Regions from separate parts of the Sphingomonas sp. ACRSK genome, predicted to be linked through region 1. Evidence: riboswitches for the same ligand, from Rfam matches in the RefSeq annotation. Region 1 holds a riboswitch; the other holds the start of a gene.
The links. A riboswitch is a leader RNA that binds a small molecule or an ion and turns the genes downstream of it on or off. The one in region 1 is predicted to bind cobalamin.
Positions count from the first base shown of each region.

Region 1 (7,711 bases):
GCCCGTGCTGGGCCTCTGCGGGGGTTATCAGATGCTTGGACGCAGCATCGCCGATCCGGAGGGGGTTGAGGGTCCTGCGGAGAGGGTCGGCGGCCTCGGGCTGCTGGCAGTCGACACCGTGCTCGGAGGCGACAAGACGCTGGCAGAGGTCCGCGGCACCGCCAACGGCGCGGCGTTCGAGGGCTATGAAATCCATCTCGGCCGGACCACGGGCGCCGACACGGCACGCCCGGCGGTGCGCTTCGAAGACGGCCGGACGGACGGCGCGGTGAGTGCGGATGGGCTGGTGACCGGAAGCTATGTGCATGGTCTGCTGGGGCTGGCCGCGCAACGGCGCGCGTGGCTCGCGCGGATCGGCGTGGCAGGCAGCGGCCCGGACCACAGCGCTTCCGTCGACCGCGCGCTCGACGGTATCGCGGCGGAGCTGGAGCAGCATGTCGACATCGACGCGCTGATCGCGCTGTCAGCCTTGGCCGATCGTCACTAGCGCCACCAGCAATCCGGTCTCCACCAGCTCGATTCCTGCACCATGGGCGTCGCCGGTGATCCCGCCCAGGCGTCGCCGGAACCAGGCCGCAGCAGCCCCGATCAGCAGCGGCGCGACGATCAGGGAAGGCACTGCGACGCATGCGGCCGCCAACACGGCCGCCCAGCCCCAAAGATCCCGCGCGCGGACCGCGGAGGCCACGGTTGCGCCGAGCCCAGCCGGTTTGAGCGGCCGGACCCAGCGTGCCCAGGCGAGCGGGCCCATGCGGGCGGCAAACGGCACCAGCACGAACGGAAGCCATCCGGCCCCCGCCGCGCCATGAAGCAGCACCAGCTTCGCCAGCAGCTGCAACACGATCGCCACCACGCCGAAGCTTCCGACACGGGGGTCGGCCATGACCGCGATCAGGCGGCTACGATCCCCGTGCGCGGCACCGACCCCATCAGCGACATCGGCAAGGCCGTCGAGATGCAGCGCGCCCGTGACGCCGACCCAGCAGGCGAGCGCCGCAAGCGCGCCGACCCAGGGGTCGGCGAGGCTCCCGAGCCACCCCGCCCCGGCAACGAGCGTCCCTACCACCAGCCCCACGACCGGGTAGCACCGGATCGCGGCCGCGAACGCCTTGGGGTCAGCGGACACCGATGGAACCGGCAGGCGGGTGAGGAAGCCGAACGCGAGCAGCAGCCCCTTCATGGGCGCAATGCCAGGATCTGCGCGGCGGGTGCCTCGCCGCGCCAGAGGCGTAGCGAGAGCACACAGGCATAAGGCAGGTCGAAGGCCCAACTCTGACGCCGGTCGAAGCCGCAGGCGGCTACCAGAGCCGCCCGCATGGCGCCCGCATGAGTAACGATCAGGCTGCCGTCCCCGACCTCTTCCAGGGCCCGGGCGACGCGTTCAAGGAGCGTCGACCAACGCTCCCCACCGGGTGGCGGCGCTCCATCCGGATCGTCCCAGAACCCGCGGAGAGCCGTAGCGTCCACCTCTTCCGGGCGCCGTCCATCCCAGTGTCCGAAATCGAGTTCCCGCCACCGTCCATCAAGGCCCAGCGGTACCTCGTGATCCGCCGCGACCGCCGTGGCGCAGTCCACCGAGCGGCGCAGATCGGACGCGACCACCTGCCGGATGGCCAATTCGGCCGCAGCCGAACGGCATGCCCGCACCCCGTTGGGGAGAACTTCACAATCCGTGCTGCCAAGCAGCCGGCCGGCAAGCGCCGGCTCGCCGTGGCGCATCAGGTGAAGATCGATCGGCGCCGTCACGCCTCGGAAACGCCTGCCTCGGCAAAGCTCGCCATCTGGTCGTGGGTCGCGATCGCGGCGCGCACCACCCCTGCTGCAATCGCAGCGCCGCTGCCCTCCCCCAATCGCATTCCCAGAGACAGGATCGGGGTGAGCCCGAGCCGGTCGAGCAGCCGCGCATGACCGGGCTCGGCCGAGCAATGTCCGGCGAGGCAATGCCCGACGATGTCCGGGTTGGTCGCCGCAAGCGGAGCGACGCCGGAACAGCAGATGAAGCCGTCCAGCAGCACGGGGACGCCTGCCTGCCGTGCTGCAAGCACCGCGCCGGCGATGGCGACGATCTCCCGTCCGCCCAGGCGCCGGAGGATCTCAAAGGCACCCGATGCCGCCTTCGCGTGACGGGTCAGGGCGGCGTCGACTGCCGCGACCTTGGCTTCGAATGCACTACCGTGGACGCCGGTACCCGGCCCCACCCAATCCCGCGCGCCGCCGCCGAAGCTCGCTGCCGCTAGTGCGGCCGCCGCGGTCGAGTTGCCGATGCCCATCTCGCCCAGCACGAGCAGGTCGAGATCCGGCTCGACCACCGCGGCGCCCGCATTGAGCGCCGCGAGGCACTCTTCGGCGGACATGGCGGGCGCTTCGACGAAGTCCTCCGTCGGGCGGTGGAGATCGATCGGGACGACGACCAGTTCCAGCCCGGCGGCACGGGCCAAGGCATTGATGGCGGCGCCTCCGGCTTCGAAGTTGGCGACCATCTGCGCCGTAACTTCGGACGGAAAGGCACTCACGCCTCGGGCCGCCACGCCATGGTTGCCCGCGAAGATTGCCACCCGCCCCCGGTCGATCCGAGGACGCTCGCGTCCCTGCCACCCGGCGAGAAACAGCGCGATCTCCTCCAGCCTTCCCAAGGATCCGGGTGGCTTGGTGAGGACGTCCTGACGGGCGGCAGCAGCACCGCGCGCTGCCGCATCGATGCTCCGAAGGCTTCCTAACGCCGCTTCGAACGCTGCGGCCGAAGCGAAGAAGCCGCTCATGCCACCACGAAGCCGGCGGGCGGCATGCGCGTCAGGAAGTGCCCCTTCACACCTTCCGGCCAGTCGCGATAGGGCACCTGTCCCGCATCGCTCTCTGCATACAGGACTGCATAGTCCAGGATAGCACGTGCCGCACCTTCGTCCGGCGTGAAGCGCCCGAGGACGTAGCCGACCTTCTCCGGCGCGCGCAGATGCACGGTGCAGGAGTCCCCGCAGGCGAACAAGCAGGGCATCTCCTCGACTGCCACGGCCTCATACGCGGGGTCGCTCGCCTGCACGGCCCGCAGTGCCTCGACCAGGCGGGCACCGCTTCGCTTGCCGCTGTCGCCGGTCTGGTCCTCACCGGGCACGCGGCAGGTGTTGCAGGCGACGATCGCCGGCCCGCTGGCCGCTGGCTTCAGGATCATGCGAGCGCACGCTCCGTCTGCACGGGCGGCACGCCGAGGCTGATGAGCAGACGGTGGAGAACCAGCAAGCCTGCGAGCACGGCCGCATTGCGCGCGAGCTGGCGCAGCAGCACGTCCGGAGCGAAAGCCGCGGTCCCGCCATCCAGCACTAGCGTCCCGAGAAGGATCATCACCTTGAAGGCGACGAAGGACGCGACGAAGCTCAGGCCGAGCCGGGTGAGGAGCCCCGCCCCCGATCGCGCCGCTGTCGAGTGCGCTGCGATGGCGCCCGCGACGGCCGCGAGCCCCATCACCCCACCCCAGCCGAGGCTGTTGGCGGCCAGAGGGTAATCAAGCCAGCAGAAGCCGACGAGCTGGCTCACCGCCCATGCGAGCAGCGCGAGCGACACCCCGTCCTTCGCCCGCATGTGCACCGCCGCCAGGGCGGCAAGCGCCGGGAATGGCGTCGCGCACTTGAACACCAGGGTGGTCGCGACGCTCGCCACGGTGAGCAGCAGGATCCAGAGCGCCGATGCGGCTTGCGAAGAACGGGGTGTCGTCATCGATCATTTCCCTCAGAAGCGGCCGCGCAGACCTGCATAGACGCTGCGGCCGAGCGTGCCGTACCGGTAGACGGTGGCATAGTCCTCGTCGAACAGGTTCTCCACCCGCGCGAAGAGCCGCACCTTCGGGCTCAGCGGGACCTCGCCCCGAACGTCGACCAGCGTATAGTCGTCCAGTCGCGTCGTGTTGGCCGCATTGTCATAGCTCTTGCCGGCCCAGCGCAGCGCCGCGCCCAGGGACGCACCACTCGGCAGGCTGTAGGTCGCGGACGCATTGGCCGTGTGGCGGGGACGCCGCGGCAACCAGTTGCCATAGGCGCTGCCGGTCGAGCGGTTCTCGGCCTCGGTCCAGCTGTAGTTGGCGTCGGCGGTCACCCGCGAACCCAGGCGGGCAGCGACGGTGGCTTCCACTCCGCGGGCAAATGCGCGGGCGATGTTGTCATAATAGCCCCAGCGCGCGATGTCGGTGCCGGGGATGACGCAGAGCGGGTCCGGTGTGGCGCCGCAGCCGATGTATTCGACCAGGTCGCGGGTCCGGCGCTCGAAATAGGTCGCCGAGAGCGTCACTGCACGGTCGAACAGGCGCTGCTCGACCCCCGCCTCCCAGCTCCGCGCGCGCTCCGGGTTGAGGGCCTGGTTCCCGTATTCGGAGAACAGCTGGTAGAGCGTCGGCGCCTTGAAGCCTTCGGAGTAGCTGGCGCGAACCACGGTGCCCCACGGCAGTGCCCAGGCTCCGCCCCCGGCGAAGAGCGTCTTGCTGCCGTAGCGGTTGTGGTTGTCCTGCCGCAGCCCCGCAGTCAGGGTGAGGCCGTCGATCACCATGCCGTTGATCTGCCCAAAGACGCCGGTGAGTTCGGCCTTGCCGCGTGCCGGCTCCGGCACCGGGTCCGACAAGGCGCCGGAAGGGGAAACGGAGCGGAAGCGCGACTTCTCGTTCTCGATCCCGAACACGGCGTTCCATCCGGTCGCGATCGCAAGGCTGCCCTGATACTCGAGCCGCTCGTTCCGGCCTGCCGCGTCGAAGGTCTTGGGTCGCTCGCGCGCCGGATCATAGTTGTCGCGGTTGGTGTCGGTATAGCCGTAGCCGAAGCGGTTGCGCAGACGGCCACCCAGAAGGTCGACGTTCAGGCCCGCATATCCCACGAACTCACGGTTGCGCGAATACTCCAGGCTGTCGCCGGCGAACCCGTCGATCTCCACGCGTCCATTGGCGTAATAGCCCCGCACCTCGGCGCTGACGCCGGTCGCCAGCTCGAGCCGCGCGCGGCCCTGCGCGCTTTGGTTCGTATAGCCGTCCGCCTCGCGGCCACCGAAGTCGGGTGCCACTGCCGAGACACCATCGGTAGTGAACGTCTGACCGCCGACGCGCCACGCGAGCGGGCCGGTCTTCCCGCCCACCGCGGCGCGGGCGCTCACGGTGTCGCGTGACCCCGCCTCGACATCGAAGCTCCCCTCGAGATCGCTCTGCGGCAGCGGCGTCACGACGTTGACGACGCCGCCGATCGCCTGGCTGCCCCAGAGGATCGACTGGACGCCCCGCAGCACCTCGATGCGGGAGGCATCCCCCACCAGCAGGTTCGCGAAGTTGTAGCCGCCGCCCGTCGAGGACGGATCGTTCAGCTTGACACCGTCGATCACCACCACCGTCTGGTCGGCTTCGGCACCGCGGATGCGAACCGAGGTGGCGGTACCGAAGCCGCCGTTGCTCGACAGGCTGACACCCGGGGTGCGGAGCAGCAGCCCTGCCACGGTCAGGTCCTGGGCCTGGTCGATCGCTTCCTTGTCGAGCACCGTGATGGATGCGGCGACCCGATCGGCAGCGACGGGCGTGCGGGTGGCGGTGACGACGACCTCGTCCGAGGCCGGGGCAGTCGCAGCGTCGGGCGCCGGCGCCTCCTGTGCAAAAACGGGAAGCGAAAACAGCAGCGGCAACGGCGCAAGAACTCGGATCATGAAACCCCCTTCAACATGCAACGCCCGCTGCTTGCCGGGAGAGGGCGCACGCCCTCGCCCCCGCAAGCATGCAGGCTGACGATGTCGTCGCTCGGGTTTCCCCGTCCGTTCGGCGCACCCTGACCGATCGAAGGACGACTGCGTCAGGCAGGTCTCCTGGCTCGCGGGTCTCAGCCGGTCCTCGCCGCCTTCTCAGGATCACTCCCAATGGCGTATGGCGCGGTGGCTCGCCGCGTACAGTTGCAGGGGCAGCCGGGGTTTTCCCGTTCCCTTTTCATCCCCGTCTCCGGGGAACCTGTCGCATGCCGCCCGGTAGCCGCGCCGCCGGGCGGGGTCAATCGCGCTGCGTTGCTGGGGTTGCGCGCGCGATCAGAATTCGATCCCGGCCTGGGCCTTCACCCCGTCCCGGAACGGATGCTTGACCTGCGTCATCTCGGTGACGAGGTCGGCCATGTCGATCAGCGCCTGCGGCGCGTTGCGCCCGGTGACGACGAAATGCTGCCGAGGCCCCCGTGCCGCAGCCGCCGCCAGCACCTCTTCCACTGGCAGATAATCGTAGCGCAGGACGATGTTGAGTTCGTCGGCGATCACCATGTCGTAGGTGGGATCCTCCAGCATCCGCTTCACCTCTTCCCAGGCGGTGCGGGTCACGGCGATGTCGCGGGCGCGATCCTGGGTGTCCCAGGTGAACCCCTCCCCCATGGGGCGAAACTCGATGTGATCGGAAAGGGCGTCGAACACCGCCTTTTCGCCGGTATCCATCGCCCCTTTGACGAACTGAATCACACCCACCTTCATGCCGTGGCCGATCGCGCGCACCGCCATGCCGAGCGCCGCGGTGGTCTTCCCCTTGCCAGGGCCGGTGTGGACGATCAGCAGCCCCTTCTCGATCGTCTTGGTTGCCATCATCGCCTGGCGCGCAAGCTGTACCTTGCGCATCCTGGCATTGTGGCGCGCGTCCTTGTCCTGCTCCAACCCACTCTCCTGACAGCAAATCCGCGCCCGCCGTCGCGCCGCGCACCGCGGTCGTCAAGGCGGCCGGATCAGGAAAGGTGGCGCTTCTCCAGCTTCCGGGCGAGGGTACGCCGATGCATGCCGAGCCGCCGCGCGGCCTCCGACACGTTGAAGTCGCTCGCGGCCAGCGTCTGGTGGATATGCTCCCACTCCAGCGTCTTGATCGTCGTGGGGGTGGCGGAGACCTCGACCTGAGCGTCGCCGCCGGGCCGATCGAACGCCGCCTCGATCTCGTCGGTGTGCGAGGGCTTCGTCAGATAGTTGGTGGCGCCCAGCTTGATCGCCTCCACTGCCGTCGCGATGCTCGCAAAGCCCGTCAGCACCACGATCCGCATCTCCGGGTCCGCGGCATGAAGCTGCTCGACACAGGCAAGGCCCGATGCCCCGCCGAGCCGCAGATCCACGACCGCGAACTCGGGCGCAAACCGATCGACGATGCCGGCCAGATCCTCGAGATCCGCCGTCACCTCCACCTGGTAGCCACGCCGCTCGAACGACCGGGCGAGCGTGCGCGCGAAGACCGCATCGTCCTCGACGATCAGGAGCCTGCGGTCGGTCATTCCGTCTCCTCCAGCGCGAGCGAGGCGATCGGCAGCGCCAGCACCACCTCCGCGCCGCCGCCGGCCCGGTTCTGTGCCTCCAGCGTGCCGCCCAGCGTCCGCAGGACGTTGGTCGCAAGGAACAGCCCCAGGCCGCCCGCTTCCTTGCTGCTGCGATACGGCTGCCCGACAGTCCCCAACATATCCTCCCGAAAGCCGCGTCCGTCGTCCCGGACCGCCAGCACCAATATGGGGCCGTCCATCACCGCCGCCAGCGTGATCGACCCGGCGCCGGCCTCGGCCGCATTGTCGAAGAGGTTGGTGAGCGCCTGCGCCAGCGCCCGATCGGCGACGATCGGCCGGTCGGGACCCAGATGGCTCTCGAACCGGAGAGGAACCGGGCCCTTGCCGCGCCAGTCTTCGACCACGCCTTCCAGGAAGCGATGCAGGCTGGTGCGCACCGGCGCCTCGCCGGTGACTTCGCCCGCGGCGAACAG
Region 1 is NZ_JAKRNR010000002.1:203,672-211,382, reverse strand. Features, by position in the region: gene MHZ35_RS02270 (cobyric acid synthase) at 1-487, shown strand, start outside; gene cobS (adenosylcobinamide-GDP ribazoletransferase) at 464-1,180, opposite strand; gene MHZ35_RS02260 (histidine phosphatase family protein) at 1,177-1,746, opposite strand; gene cobT (nicotinate-nucleotide--dimethylbenzimidazole phosphoribosyltransferase) at 1,743-2,759, opposite strand; gene MHZ35_RS02250 (DUF1636 domain-containing protein) at 2,756-3,163, opposite strand; gene MHZ35_RS02245 (hypothetical protein) at 3,163-3,708, opposite strand; gene MHZ35_RS02240 (TonB-dependent receptor plug domain-containing protein) at 3,721-5,661, opposite strand; cobalamin riboswitch at 5,791-5,975, opposite strand; gene cobO (cob(I)yrinic acid a,c-diamide adenosyltransferase) at 6,031-6,636, opposite strand; gene MHZ35_RS02230 (response regulator transcription factor) at 6,705-7,235, opposite strand; gene MHZ35_RS02225 (ATP-binding protein) at 7,232-7,711, opposite strand, start outside.

Region 2 (7,711 bases), on a different contig from region 1:
CTCGACAATTTCGGCGGGGGCGCATCGCGTCCCGTGATCCGCGGCCAGACGGTGCCCCGCATCGAGGTGCTGAGCGACGGCGCCAACCTGTTCGACGTGGCGTCGGTATCGCCGGACCACGCGATCACCACCGATCCGCTGCTGCTCGACGCCATCGAGATCCAGCGCGGGCCTGCCGCGACCCGCTATGGCGGCAATGCCACCAACGGCGCGATTAACCTGATCGACAGCAAGGTGCCCAAGGTGGTGCCGGTCGGCGGCCTCACCGGCGCGACCGAGGTGCGATACGGGACCGGCGACGAAGAGAAGACCGTGGTCGGCCGCGTGACGGCGGGCATCGGCCAGTTCGCCCTCCATGCCGAGGGGGCGCGTCGAGCGGCGGACGACTATGACGTGCCCGACAGCTACGGCTCCGACAAGCTGCGCGATTCCTTTGCCGAGAGCACCAGCTATGCGTTCGGCGCGTCCTGGATCACCGCCAAGGGCTATGTCGGCGCCGCCTATTCACGCATCGAAAGCGAATATGGGCTGCCCGGCCACAGCCATCTGAACGGGGTCTGCCATACGCACGGGCTGGACCTGCATTGCGGGGCACATGGCAGCTGGGAGGATCCGTTCGGCTCGCCCGACGACCACACGGCCTATATCAAGCTGCGCAGCGACCGGGTCGATGTCCGCGCCGACTATGACGACCTGCTGCCGGGCTTCTCCCACACGCGCGCGCGCCTCTCCTACACCGACTATACCCATGACGAGATCGACGGCGATCTGCTGTTCAGCCGCTACACCAACGAGGTCTGGGACGGGCGCTTCGAGCTGACGCACGAGCCCGTCCTCGGGTTCACGGGTGTGCTGGGGGTGCAATATACCGACGGCCGGTTCGGCGGCATCAACGTCAACGACCGGCACAAGCCCTTCCCGGACGGAGCCTATGGCTTTGACGGAAGTCCCGATTACCTCACCGACAACTTCGGCATCTTCCTGTCCGAGCGGCGGTCGTTCGGCTCGGTCGACGTCGAGGCGGCGGTCCGCAAGGACTGGCGCACGGTGGACGTGACGGTGCCGCCCTATCGCATCACCCTCGATGCCGAGCTGCAGGACCTCTTCGCCGAATGGTACGGCCCGGACTGGCGGCAGATCCTGGAGCGCGAGGACGTGGACGCGTTTCGCGCCCGGAACCCGGCCGTGAAGCACGATCCCTTCTCCGCCTCGCTTGCAGCCAACTGGAACATCGGGCGCGGATACGGCCTCGCGCTTTCGCTGGGGCATACCGAACGCGCGCCGAGCGTGCGCGAGCTGTACGCGCGCGGCAACAACCTGGCGACCAACAGCTACGAACTCGGGCTTGCGGTCGGGAACCCGGTCCTGGGCGAAAAGGGCCTGTCCGCCGAAGACATTCTGGAGACCACCGACGCGATCAACCTGACGTTCCGCAAGGCGGGAGGTCCGTTCGAGTTCGAGGTCGGCCTGTTCTATCAGGAGGTCGACGACTATGTCTTCGCGCGCCTGATCGAGACCGAGACCGAAACCGGCGTTCCGCACGACTTCCTGATCTACACGGCGGCGGATGCGCGCTTCGCCGGGATCGACGGCCAACTCAGCTACCAGCTGACGCCCCAGTCCCGGGTGACGGTGTTCGGCGACTATGTCGACGCCAAGCTGAAGCGCGACGACGACAACCTGCCCCGGATCCCGCCTGGGCGCCTGGGCGCGCGCTATGACCTTGCCGCCGGGCCGCTTTCGGGTGACGTCGAATATTATCGCACGTTCGAGCAGGACAAGGTCGCCTCCTATGAGACGCCCACGGCGGGCTACGACATGCTCAACGCCACGCTGAGCTATCGCATCGACCTGGGCGGCGCGCGGGCGGTGGAGCTCTACGCACGTGGCAGCAACCTGCTCAACGAGCTGGCGTTCGTCCACACCTCGTTCGTGAAGGAGCAGTCGCCGCTGCGTGGCCGCAACGTCGTGATCGGCATGCGCCACGCTTTCTGATCGGGTGGCGGAACCCGCGCTTCCGCCCCCCTTTTCCAACCCAGTGATAGCGTCATATAAAGATTTCTTTATATGACGGTTGACCGAGCCATGATTTTTCCCGATGCTTGCTGCGTCGAGGTTCTCCGGCCGGGCGCTTGCCTGCGCCGGAGCTAAGACGGGAAGCCGGTGCGCTCCTGATGGGGCAAGGCCGGCGCTGCCCCCGCAACTGTAAGCGGCGAGCGGCGATCCAAGCATGTCACTGAGGCGCGCGGCGTCTTGGGAAGACGGATCGTCCGTGCTGACCCGCGAGCCAGGAGACCTGCCTTTGACGCCATAACGTCCACCGGCGGGGTGCCCGGTCTGGTCGCGTGCGTGTGCGGCCGGGCGATCCCTGGCGCGTGCCTGCCTGCGCTCGGTCCGGCGCTTCGCCCTCTTCGGGGTTGAAGACATGACAGTGACGATCGCGACCTTGGGGTTTCCCCGCATCGGTCCGCGCCGCGAGTTGAAGTTCGCATTGGAGAAGTTCTGGTCCGGTAGGATCGGCGAGGCCGAGTTGCAGGAAGCCGCATCGGGCCTGCGCACCGCCGCCTGGGCGCGGCAAAAGGCGTTGGGGGCCGACTGGCTGCCGTCCAACGACTTCTCGCTCTATGACCATGTGCTGGATACCAGCGTGATGCTGGGCGCGATCCCGAGCCGCTATGGCGCGGCGGACGGGGTCACCGACCTGGCGACCTATTTCGCGATGGCGCGGGGCACCACCGGCGAGGACGCGGGATGCGGCCATGCGCATGGTTCGGTGACCGCCGGCGAGATGACGAAGTGGTTCGACACCAACTACCACTATATCGTCCCGGAGATCGAACCCGGCCGCAAGCTCGCGCTCGGCCGGTTGAAGGTGGTCGAGGAATATCGGGAGGCTCAGGCGCAGGGTTATGAGACGCGCCCGGTGCTGCTCGGTCCGATCACATGGCTGAGCCTGGCCAAGGGGCATGGGATCGACCCGTTCGACTTGCTCGACGAGGTGCTCGGGCTCTACCGCGTCATCCTGGGGCATCTCGCGCACGCCGGAGCCGAGTGGGTGCAGATCGACGAGCCGATCCTGGTGACCGATCTTTCGGAGCAGCAGCGGGCGGCCTTTACCCGCGCCTATGCGGCGCTCCAGCGGTCCGGCCCCAAGCTGATGCTGGCGACCTATTTCGGTGGGCTGGAGGACAATCTGGCCCTGGCGACCGCGCTGCCGGTGCAAGGCTTGCACGTCGATCTCGTCCGCGCGCCCGGGCAGCTCGATGCCGTCCTGCGGGCCGCGCCCAAGGACCTGCTGCTCTCGCTGGGCGTGATCGACGGGCGCAACGTCTGGCGTGCCGACCTGGACGCGGTGCTGGAACGGCTCGCCCCGATTGCGGCATCGCGCGACCTGGTGCTGGCGCCGTCCTGCTCGCTGCTGCACGTGCCGGTGGACCTTACGCTCGAACCCAAGCTCGACGCCGAGGTGAAGCAGTGGCTCGCCTTTGCGGTTCAGAAGGTGGAGGAACTGGCGGTCCTCAAGCGCGCGCTGAATGAAGGGCGGGACAGCGTAGCCGGGCCGCTCGCGGCGTCGGCAGAGGCGGCAGCGAACCGGAAGGTGTCGCCCCGCATCCATGACGCGGCGGTGCAGGCGCGGGTGGCGGGGGCGACGCCGGACATGCGAGCGCGCCGTTCCGGCCATGCCGAACGCGCGCGGGCCCAGGCCGAACTGCTCGACCTGCCCCCCTTCCCCACCACCACCATCGGCTCTTTCCCGCAGACGGCCGAGGTACGCCATGCGCGTGCCGAGCATAATCGCGGCAACCTCGACGATGCCGGTTACCAGCAGTTCCTGCGCGAGGAGACCGAGCGCGCCATCCGCTGGCAGGAAGCGGTCGGGCTCGACATGCTCGTCCACGGCGAGTTCGAGCGCAACGACATGGTGCAGTATTTCGGCGAGCAGCTGGCCGGCTTCGCGTTCACGGTGAACGGCTGGGTGCAGAGCTATGGCTCGCGCTGCGTCCGGCCGCCGATCCTGTTCGGCGATGTCCGCCGCACCCACCCGATGACGGTGGAGTGGTGGCGCTTTGCGCAGGGGCTCACCGACAAGCCCGTGAAGGGCATGCTCACCGGGCCGGTCACGATCCTCAACTGGAGCTTCGTGCGCGACGACCAGCCCCGCGAGACCTCCTGCCGGCAGATCGCCTTTGCGATCCGCGACGAGGTGCAGGACCTGGAAGCGGCCGGATGCCGGGCGATCCAGATCGACGAGGCGGCGCTGCGGGAGGGCCTGCCGCTCAGGAAGCGGGACTGGCAGCAGTATCTCGACTGGGCGGTGGACTGTTTCCGCCTCTCGGCCGCAGGCGTGGCGGACGGCACCCAGATCCACACGCACATGTGCTATTCGGAGTTCAACCACATCCTGCCGTCGATCGGCGCGATGGACACCGACGTGATCTCGATCGAGACGGCGCGGTCGCAGATGGAGCTGCTGGAGGCGTTCGCGAAGTATCGCTACCCGAGCGCGATCGGGCCGGGCGTGTACGACATCCACTCCGCGCGCGTGCCGGGCGAGACCGAGATGGTCGAGCTGATGCGGCTGGCCCAGCAGCACCTGAGGCCCGAGCAGCTCTGGGTGAACCCGGACTGTGGGTTGAAGACGCGCAAATGGGATGAGGTGAGGCCGGCGATCGAGGCGATGGTCGCCGCGGCACGCACGCTGCGCGCCGCCTAGCGCTGAAGAGCGGCTGCGTGCCGGATCCGCGGCACGCAGCCTCCCCGTCTCGGCTCAGCGGAGCGGCAGGCGCGGGGAATAATCGGCCAGCGTCATGAACACGCTGTCGATCTTCGTCACCAGCTTGCCGCCGGCTTCGGAGGTGGCGACCACCGCACGCCATTCCGGATCGGCGCCGAACGCCTTCCAGCTCGCCTCCCGAGCCTCCCGGCTCGGGTAGGCGAGCACGTAGACGACCCGACCCTCCGGCGCTTCCGCGGTCGGCTGCTCGTTCCAATAGGCGACGTTGTGCATGCCGTGCTTGGCAAAGAGCGCGAGCGTATGCTCGCGGAAGCGGGCGTTGAGGGCGGCGAGCTTGCCGGGCGCGGGGTAATAGATGCGCAACTCGTAGACCGCGGTCTTCGGATCGAGTGCCGAGGACTGGGCGATCGCCGGACGCATGGCGGCAGGACTGGCGATTGCCGCAGTGACCAGGCAGGCGGCGAACAGGAAGCGCATGGGGATCTCCCGGACAGGTGCGGGCCATCATAGGCACCATGCGCGACCGCGCGCCACTCTGGCGGCGCGGTTCCGGCTGCCTGCGGTTGTCCATCTACAGTCCCGTCGGCCAGGTCTCGTCCTGCCCCGCCTCGCCCCTTGCCGCCGTAGCCTGCACGGCAGTCGTAGTGTCGAACCACAGGAAGGCATCATATTCCTGGGCCAGCGACGCCTCGGAATAGTGGCTCCAGCGTTCTGTGTCCGGGCGGTAGATGACGCCGATGTAGCGCTCGAGCCGCTCACCCGCGAGGGCCTCGCGCAGTTCGGGGCTTGCCGCCCCCTCGCGCAGATCGAGCAGGAAGCGCGGGGCGCCGCTGTCGTGGAGGATGCGCTCGAAGCTGTCGGGGCGGGACGGATTGACCGTCATGATCCGCATCGGCTCGTCCCAATCATCGGCGGCGGCGACGGTGCCAGCGTGGGTTCCGAAGCCGATCAGGCAGGCGGCGCCGTCGTAGCGCTCCCGCACCAGCTGGCCGAGGTTCAGCTCACCGCGGCTCTGGCCCATGTCGGTCCGGCGGGCGTCGCCGACATGGCTGTTGTGCGCCCAGACCACCGCCTTGGCATCCGGCCCCTTGCGCTGCAGCAGCAGTTCCAGCGTGTCGGCCATATGCTCGTCGCGCAGGTTCCAGCTGGCCGCCGAGCCATAGTACATGGCGCGATAATAGGCCTCTGCATTGGCGACGAGCCTGGCGTTCTGCGCCGCATCAAGGAAGGAGTCCGGATCGCCGGGCGCATAGGCGGCTTCGTTGGCGAACAGGTCGCGCAGCAGCTGCACCACCGCCGTTTCGCATCGGCCATGGCCTTCGCTCAGCGCCATGCGGCCATAGCGTTCGGGCTGCTCCTTCCACGGCTTCAGGCAGCCGTAGAGGCGGCGGGCCTCGGCGGCGGCTGCCGGATCGACCCGCTCCAGATAGCCGATCACAGCGGCGACCGACGCCGTCATGTTGTAGAGATCCAGACCGTGGAAGCTGACGCGGGCGGACGCGTCCCGATCGGCATTGTGGGCGGTGAGCCAGTCCACGAAGCCGTCGAACTCGGCATTGCGCCACATCCAGGCGGGAAAGCGGGTGAAGGGGGTCGGCGCTTCGGCCGGCGCAGGCTTTGCGCGCACGGTGCGGTCGATGACCGCGGCGTCGGGCCAGTCCGCCTCGACCGCGACCATGGTGAAGCCGTGCCGCTCGATCAGGTGGCGGGTGATGGCGGCGCGGGCGCGGTAGAATTCGGAGGTGCCGTGGCTCGCCTCGCCCAGGCACACCACGCGGGCGTCGGCGAAGCGATCGAACAGCGCTCCGAATGCCGGATCGTCGAAATCGGGCAGCGGTTCGGCAGCGCCTGCCACCAGCTGCGCCGCCCGGCGCGTGTCGTCTTCTGCCACCATCCGCCTGCCTCTCCGTTGCGGGAGACCAACGCCGGGACGGCGGCTTGGTTCGGCGTGTAGGCTCGGCGGGAACGTCAGCGCCGGGCAAGGTGCGATACCCTGCCCGGCGCCCGGCGCTTACCAGCGGCTGCCGTACTGACGGTCGCGCCAGCCATAGTGGCCGCGGTCGTCCCGCCAATCGCGGCGATCGTGGCGCCAGTCGCGGCGGCTGTCGCGGCGCGCGTCTGCGATCTCGCGGCGGCACTCGCGCTGCTCGCGGCGGTATTCGCGGCGGCTGTCGGCACGGCGCAGCTCGCGGCGGCATTCCTGCACTTCGCGCCGGACTTCGTGGTTGTAGCCGTAACGCTGGGCGGATGCGGCGGCCGGAGTGAAAGCCGCAGCGGCCACGGTGGCCAGGATGATCAGCGTACGCATGGTTCTCTCCTTCGCAATCTCGATGGGGAGAAGCTAAGCGCGCCGGCCTGAACGAAGCCCGTCCGCGACATTCATCGACGAGACAGCGTTTCGGGCCGCTTCGCGCGCGCGGGACGCCCGCGCGGGAACTCCCCTGCCCTCCGGTCGTAGTCCCCCCAGACACAGGGAAGGACATGCCTATGGCCGAGAGCATCGCGCACGCCGATCGACGGCCACCCGGCGTCCTCGGCCACCGGATCTATTCCGCGCTGCTCCCGGCTTCGATCACCTGCTTCATCGGCGCGCTGATCACCGACATCGCCTATTCCCGCGCACCCGACATGATGTGGCTCAACTTCTCCAGCTGGCTGCTGCTGGCGGGACTGGTCTCGGGCGGAGTCGCCGGGGTGGTGCTGATCGTCGAGACGGTGCGCAGGCGCGCGCGGCGCACGGGCGCGTGGGCGGTGCATGCGCTGCTGTTCCTAGCCGCCTGGGTGGTGGAGGTGTTCAACTCCTTCGTCCACACGCGCGACGGGTGGACGGCGGTGGTGCCGACCGGGCTGATGCTGTCGATCCTGGCCGTCGTGCTCGCGCTGCTGGCCGGATGGTTCTGGCAGTCCGCCAATCGCCGCGTGGCGGGAGACCTGTGATGAAGCGCAGCCTTGCAGCCCTGCTCGCCGTTTCCGCCC
Region 2 is NZ_JAKRNR010000006.1:85,751-93,461, reverse strand. Features, by position in the region: gene MHZ35_RS05115 (TonB-dependent receptor plug domain-containing protein) at 1-1,995, shown strand, start outside; cobalamin riboswitch at 2,098-2,318, shown strand; gene metE (5-methyltetrahydropteroyltriglutamate--homocysteine S-methyltransferase) at 2,426-4,714, shown strand; gene MHZ35_RS05105 (NIPSNAP family protein) at 4,769-5,212, opposite strand; gene MHZ35_RS05100 (erythromycin esterase family protein) at 5,307-6,629, opposite strand; gene MHZ35_RS05095 (hypothetical protein) at 6,747-7,043, opposite strand; gene MHZ35_RS05090 (DUF2231 domain-containing protein) at 7,223-7,672, shown strand; gene MHZ35_RS05085 (PQQ-dependent sugar dehydrogenase) at 7,672-7,711, shown strand, end outside.
Region 2: linked by a shared signal. The riboswitch ahead of metE (5-methyltetrahydropteroyltriglutamate--homocysteine S-methyltransferase) and the one ahead of MHZ35_RS02240 (TonB-dependent receptor plug domain-containing protein) in region 1 are both predicted to bind cobalamin.